2 regions of the Bacillus silvicola genome follow, and region 2 is predicted to be linked to the other one. Evidence: a T-box and tRNA genes for the amino acid it is inferred to sense, from the RefSeq annotation. Region 2 holds a T-box; the other holds one or more tRNA genes.
What was found. The T-box of region 2 lies ahead of ACP6L7_RS19145 (valine--tRNA ligase). A T-box ahead of a tRNA ligase gene usually reads a tRNA of that ligase, here a tRNA-Val.

Region 1: it has a tRNA-Val gene. The T-box ahead of ACP6L7_RS19145 (valine--tRNA ligase) is inferred to sense a tRNA for this amino acid. The anticodon was not compared.

The regions. Positions count from the first base shown of each region.
Region 1 is NZ_JBNGVC010000013.1:1,054,008-1,057,409, reverse strand. It holds rRNA gene ACP6L7_RS27555 (23S ribosomal RNA) at 1-1,204, shown strand, start outside; rRNA gene rrf (5S ribosomal RNA) at 1,295-1,410, shown strand; tRNA gene ACP6L7_RS27545 (tRNA-Asn) at 1,420-1,494, shown strand; tRNA gene ACP6L7_RS27540 (tRNA-Thr) at 1,499-1,571, shown strand; tRNA gene ACP6L7_RS27535 (tRNA-Glu) at 1,595-1,669, shown strand; tRNA gene ACP6L7_RS27530 (tRNA-Val) at 1,675-1,750, shown strand; tRNA gene ACP6L7_RS27525 (tRNA-Tyr) at 1,767-1,850, shown strand; tRNA gene ACP6L7_RS27520 (tRNA-Gln) at 1,916-1,990, shown strand; tRNA gene ACP6L7_RS27515 (tRNA-Lys) at 1,996-2,071, shown strand; tRNA gene ACP6L7_RS27510 (tRNA-Gly) at 2,077-2,148, shown strand; tRNA gene ACP6L7_RS27505 (tRNA-Ala) at 2,159-2,231, shown strand; gene ACP6L7_RS27500 (glycerate kinase) at 2,356-3,402, shown strand, end outside.
Region 2 is NZ_JBNGVC010000012.1:1,384,703-1,388,104, reverse strand. It holds gene spoVID (stage VI sporulation protein D) at 1-556, shown strand, start outside; gene ysxE (spore coat protein YsxE) at 629-1,654, shown strand; T-box leader at 1,788-2,019, shown strand; gene ACP6L7_RS19145 (valine--tRNA ligase) at 2,058-3,402, shown strand, end outside.

The DNA.
Region 1 (3,402 bases), on a different contig from region 2:
ACTCGGCAAAATGACCCCGTAACTTCGGGAGAAGGGGTGCTTTCTTAACGGAAAGCCGCAGTGAATAGGCCCAAGCGACTGTTTAGCAAAAACACAGGTCTCTGCGAAGCCGTAAGGCGAAGTATAGGGGCTGACACCTGCCCGGTGCTGGAAGGTTAAGGAGAGGGGTTAGCGTAAGCGAAGCTCTGAACTGAAGCCCCAGTAAACGGCGGCCGTAACTATAACGGTCCTAAGGTAGCGAAATTCCTTGTCGGGTAAGTTCCGACCCGCACGAAAGGTGTAACGATTTGGGCACTGTCTCAACCAGAGACTCGGTGAAATTATAGTACCTGTGAAGATGCAGGTTACCCGCGACAGGACGGAAAGACCCCGTGGAGCTTTACTGTAGCCTGATATTGAATTTTGGTACAGTTTGTACAGGATAGGCGGGAGCCATTGAAACCGGAGCGCTAGCTTCGGTGGAGGCGCTGGTGGGATACCGCCCTGACTGTATTGAAATTCTAACCTACGGGTCTTATCGACCCGGGAGACAGTGTCAGGTGGGCAGTTTGACTGGGGCGGTCGCCTCCTAAAGTGTAACGGAGGCGCCCAAAGGTTCCCTCAGAATGGTTGGAAATCATTCGTAGAGTGCAAAGGCATAAGGGAGCTTGACTGCGAGACCTACAAGTCGAGCAGGGACGAAAGTCGGGCTTAGTGATCCGGTGGTTCCGCATGGAAGGGCCATCGCTCAACGGATAAAAGCTACCCCGGGGATAACAGGCTTATCTCCCCCAAGAGTCCACATCGACGGGGAGGTTTGGCACCTCGATGTCGGCTCATCGCATCCTGGGGCTGTAGTCGGTCCCAAGGGTTGGGCTGTTCGCCCATTAAAGCGGTACGCGAGCTGGGTTCAGAACGTCGTGAGACAGTTCGGTCCCTATCCGTCGTGGGCGTAGGAAATTTGAGAGGAGCTGTCCTTAGTACGAGAGGACCGGGATGGACGCACCGCTGGTGTACCAGTTGTTCTGCCAAGGGCATAGCTGGGTAGCTATGTGCGGAAGGGATAAGTGCTGAAAGCATCTAAGCATGAAGCCCCCCTCAAGATGAGATTTCCCATAGCGTAAGCTAGTAAGATCCCTGAAAGATGATCAGGTTGATAGGTTCGAGGTGGAAGCATGGTGACATGTGGAGCTGACGAATACTAATAGATCGAGGACTTAACCATATAATATGTAGCAATGTTATCTAGTTTTGAAGGAATATATGTTTAGATTTCTTCTTGACATTCTGAAAAGAATGTGTATAATGATAAAAGTCTGGTAATGATGGCAGAGAGGTCACACCCGTTCCCATACCGAACACGGAAGTTAAGCTCTCTAGCGCCGATGGTAGTTGGGACCTTGTCCCTGTGAGAGTAGGACGTTGCCAGGCTTGTATTATTCCGCAGTAGCTCAGCGGTAGAGCTATCGGCTGTTAACCGATCGGTCGTAGGTTCGATTCCTACCTGCGGAGCCATTATGCTTCCATAGCTCAGCTGGTAGAGTACTTCCATGGTAAGGAAGAGGTCACCGGTTCAAGCCCGGTTGGAAGCTTGAGAAAAGTTTTGGATTTTTTTGGCCCGTTGGTCAAGTGGTTAAGACACCGCCCTTTCACGGCGGTAACACGGGTTCGAATCCCGTACGGGTCACCACTTTTGGAGGATTAGCTCAGCTGGGAGAGCACCTGCCTTACAAGCAGGGGGTCGGCGGTTCGATCCCGTCATCCTCCACCATATATATTTAAATGTCGGAGGGGTAGCGAAGTGGCTAAACGCGGCGGACTGTAAATCCGCTCCTTCGGGTTCGGCAGTTCGAATCTGCCCCCCTCCACCATTTTCTTTAAAATAACCTGAAAGGGTTTATTTTTTTGAGAAGATAACCATACTAGTAAATATTAATGGGCTATAGCCAAGCGGTAAGGCAACGGACTTTGACTCCGTCATGCGCTGGTTCGAATCCAGCTAGCCCAGCCATTTACGAGCCATTAGCTCAGTTGGTAGAGCATCTGACTTTTAATCAGAGGGTCGAAGGTTCGAATCCTTCATGGCTCACCATTTTCGCGGAAGTAGTTCAGTGGTAGAATACAACCTTGCCAAGGTTGGGGTCGCGGGTTCGAATCCCGTCTTCCGCTTTATTACTACGGGGCCTTAGCTCAGCTGGGAGAGCGCCTGCCTTGCACGCAGGAGGTCAGCGGTTCGATCCCGCTAGGCTCCATATAAATAGGGAAAGCTTACATCAAATGATGTAAGCTTTTTTTGTGCTTAAATTTCACATAAAAAGACAACTTGTGTATATGTTGTTTAAAATGAAAGAAGAGCATAAATAAGGAGAGATAATTATGAAAGTTGTCATTGCATCTGATTCATATAAAGAAAGTTTGAAAGCTATGGAGGCATGTGAAGCTATTGAAAGAGGTTTTGCAGCAGTTTTTCCTAAAGCAGAGTACGTTAAAGTACCAATTGGAGATGGAGGTGAAGGAACGGTCGAATCTCTTGTTGGTGCTACAATGGGAGAAATTATATCACTTAATGTGACAGGGCCGCTTGGAGAGAGCGTGCAAGCCTTTTATGGTATGTCTAAGGATAAGGAGACAGCATTTATTGAAATGGCAGCAGCATCAGGATTACAACACGTTCCAATTGAAAAGAGAAACCCACTTATTACAACAACAAAAGGGACAGGTGAACTTATATTACATGCATTAGATCAAGGAGTGAAACACATTATTTTAGGACTTGGAGGAAGTGCTACAAATGATGGTGGGGCTGGTATGCTATCCGCTTTAGGTACAAGGTTTATAAACAGGAAAGGTGAAGTAATAGAACCCTCTGGAGGGACATTAAATTTGATTACTACTGTTGATCTTTCTAGGATTGATTCACGCCTAAAGGATTTAAAGTTAGAAGCAGCGTGTGATGTAGATAACCCTTTAGTTGGAGCTAGCGGGGCATCTTTTGTATTTGCGAGACAAAAGGGCGCAAATGTAGAGATGATGAAAGAGCTAGATGAGAATTTAAAACATTATGCTAATATACTTAAACAACATGTATCTTTAGATGTATCTGAAATACCGGGGGCGGGGGCAGCTGGAGGAATGGGAGCAGCTGTCGTTGCGGTGCTAAAGGGGCAGTTAAGAAAAGGAATTGAAATTGTATTAGATTATACAAATTTTGATAAGTGTATAGAGGGCGCCGATCTGATTGTAACTGGTGAGGGAAGAATAGATGAACAAACAGCGTATGGAAAAGCTCTTGTTGGTGTCGCGAAGCGGGCGAAATATCGTCATATTCCTGTAATTGCTATTGGTGGATCTGTATCCTCGAATTATACGACTGTTTACGAAAAGGGAATTGATGCAGTGTTTAGTATTACAGCGAGTCCAATG
Region 2 (3,402 bases):
AGAAAGAATCGAGGATGAAGAGGAAGAAACGGTGTATGCTGAGTTAGAAGATGAGCCAGCTGAAGAGGATGAAAATAGACCTGCAACGCATGTAGAAGAACCAGTCTATAAGGAATCGGATGAGTGGGAAGATTACGCATTTGAACCGTTCCAACTAGAAGAAAGAAAAGAGCAGAAATTAGAGGAAGAGGAAATAGAAGAACATGAATTTGTGGAGCGTGAAGAGGAGAAAGAAGCAACTCCACAATTTGAATTGTTCGGACGAAAAGATTTCAAGAAAGAAAAAGCGAAAAAGCAGGAGGAACAAGAAGAAGAAGCGTACTCACAGCGAGATGAAAATGCGCTTTATTTAACAAAAATATTTACGAAAGAACCGGAAGAAGAATTTACAAAGTTAAGAATGTATTTTGTGCAAGAAGGGGATACAATCGAATCTGTTGCAGAACGTTATGAAACGTCTGTGCAAAATTTATATCGTGTAAATCAATCAGAAGATATATATTTAACTACAGGGCAAATTATATATATTCCTGTTTCAAAAGCAAAGGCGAAATAAGTGAGTGTTTTTTTTCACTCACCTCTTTTCTTTTCCTAAAAGTTATGTTTTGAATAAGAAAGGGTCATTCGTATGGATATTGAATTACGAAATCGCTATGAACCCATTGTTAGGCAATATAGATTGGATACGCAGCATATGGAAGAGCACGGAAGTGTAATGAAAATTTATACGAATCAAGGTCCGTATGCGTTAAAGAAAATACAAGATAGAAAATTAGAGCGGAATAATTTTTTGCATCACATTCAATATTTGAAAGAGAAAGGTTTTTCGAATTATGTACCTATTTATCATGCGACGGACGGAAATTATGTCTTAAGTGATGGGACATATAGTTATTATTTAATGCCTTGGTTAGAGCGTGCGGAAGGAAACGGTGAGGATAACGATCAATATCACAAAATGTTTCAGACGCTCGGAACGTTGCATCAAAAAACGGTGAAAGAGGAGACGTATACAGAAGAAGAATTAGAAAAACATTATACAAATATATCCGACCGTTGGGAAAATGATGGTGAGATGTTAGAAGAGTTTCTTGTAGAATCTGAAGCGAAGTGGTATATGTCTCCGTTTGAATTACAATATTGTACGTATTATCACCATGTTATGAGAGCTCGCGAGTTCGCAACAAAGCAATTAAATGAATGGCATGATGCGATGAAAGAAAAGGAAACAACACGTACTACTTTCATTCATGGGAATGTATCGCTTAATCATTTTTTATTTGATTATGAGCGAAACGGCTATTTTATTAGTTTAGAAAAATCGCAGTTTGCAACGCCCGTGCAAGATATAGTAGGTTTTTATTCTCGGTCTTTAAACACATATCCAATTGCACGGAGTGACCGCTTTGAATGGTATCAAATGTATCAAAAAAATTTCCCGTTTACGAAAGAGGAGCAGCTTCTTATGTTTGCATATATGACGTATCCGTCGCATTTTATTCGGCAAATTCAGTCGTATACGAAAAGAAGAAAGAGTCGTAATGAAGAAAATGAGCTCCGCGGGGTGAAAAGTTTGCAGCAATCGCATTGGCTCGTTAGCAATACAGAATATTTCCTTTCGCAATTACAAGCTGCCCAGCAAGGGAACGGATGAAGAAGATAAGTAGGGAGAACCCTGCTTATCTTTTTTATTAGTTCCATAAAGAGATAAAAGCCGTAGTTTCAAATTTATCTTGACGAATAAGGTTTCGTTTTTTACACTATTGTATATAATAATTAACAATCATATAAATGCATTGAAGGGGAAGAGTATGACATGAAACGTCTTCAGAGAGGAGAATCATTAGCTGGGAGATTCTCTAGATAGTTATGTTAGAAGGTAGCCCTGGAGCATCTTTTCTGAACGGAATAGTTCTCATTAGGAAAAGACGGATTTGTCCGTTATCAAATTAAGAGTATAAGCAAATTCTGAATTTGTTTGTAAATAAAGGTGGTACCGCGATGTCCCTCGTCCTTTTTTGGATGAGGGACATTTTTTATTTTAAGGAGGGAAAATAATGTCAAACACGGAAAAGAATTTACCAACTAAATATGATCATATGTCCGTTGAAGAAGGCCTTTACCAATGGTGGCTTGAAGGAAAATATTTCGAAGCAACAGGAGACGAGAAGAAACAACCGTATACAATTGTAATTCCACCTCCGAACGTAACTGGTAAGTTACACTTAGGTCACGCTTGGGATACAACTCTTCAAGATATTTTAACTCGTACGAAGCGTATGCAAGGTTACGATGTACTGTGGCTTCCAGGAATGGACCATGCTGGTATCGCAACACAAGCGAAAGTAGAAGGGAAACTTCGTGAAGAAGGTATTTCACGTTACGATCTTGGTCGTGAGAAATTCCTTGAAAAAGCTTGGGAGTGGAAAGAAGAGTACGCTTCTCACATTCGTCAACAATGGGGAAAAGTTGGTTTAGGACTAGACTATTCTCGTGAACGTTTCACATTAGATAAAGGTTTATCTGATGCGGTTAATAAAGTATTCGTTCAATTATACGAAAAAGGCTTAATTTACCGTGGTGAATATATTATCAACTGGGATCCAGCAACACGCACAGCTCTTTCTGATATTGAAGTAATTCATAAAGAAGTTCAAGGTGCATTCTACCATATGAACTATCCGTTAACAGATGGTTCTGGTCACATTCGTCTTGCAACTACTCGTCCAGAAACAATGCTTGGTGATACAGCAGTAGCAGTTCATCCAGAAGATGATCGTTACAAACACTTAATCGGTAAAACAGTTACACTTCCAATCGTAGGCCGTGAGATTCCGATTATTGCTGATGAGTACGTAGAAAAAGACTTCGGAACAGGCGTTGTAAAAATTACACCAGCTCATGACCCGAATGACTTTGAAGTAGGTAACCGTCATGACTTACCACGTATTTTAGTAATGAATGAAGATGGATCGATGAACGAAAAAGCTGGTAAGTATAACGGCATGGATCGTTTCGAATGTCGTAAAGCGTTAGTAAAAGATTTACAAGAAGCTGGCGTATTAGTAGAAATTGAGCCTCATATGCATTCAGTAGGTCATAGTGAGCGTAGTGGTGCAGTTGTTGAGCCTTACTTATCAACACAATGGTTCGTAAAAATGGCTCCACTTGCTGAAAAAGCAGTAGAACTTCAACAAAAAGAAGAAGAAAAAGTAACGTTCGTACCAGAACGTTTTGAAAACACATACTTACGCTGGATGGAAAACATTCATGACTGGTGTATCTCTCGTCAATTATGGTGGGGACACCGCATTCCAGCTTGGTATCATAAAGAAACTGGTGAAGTATACGTAGGTACAGAAGCGCCAGCAGATATTGAAAACTGGAATCAAGATAACGATG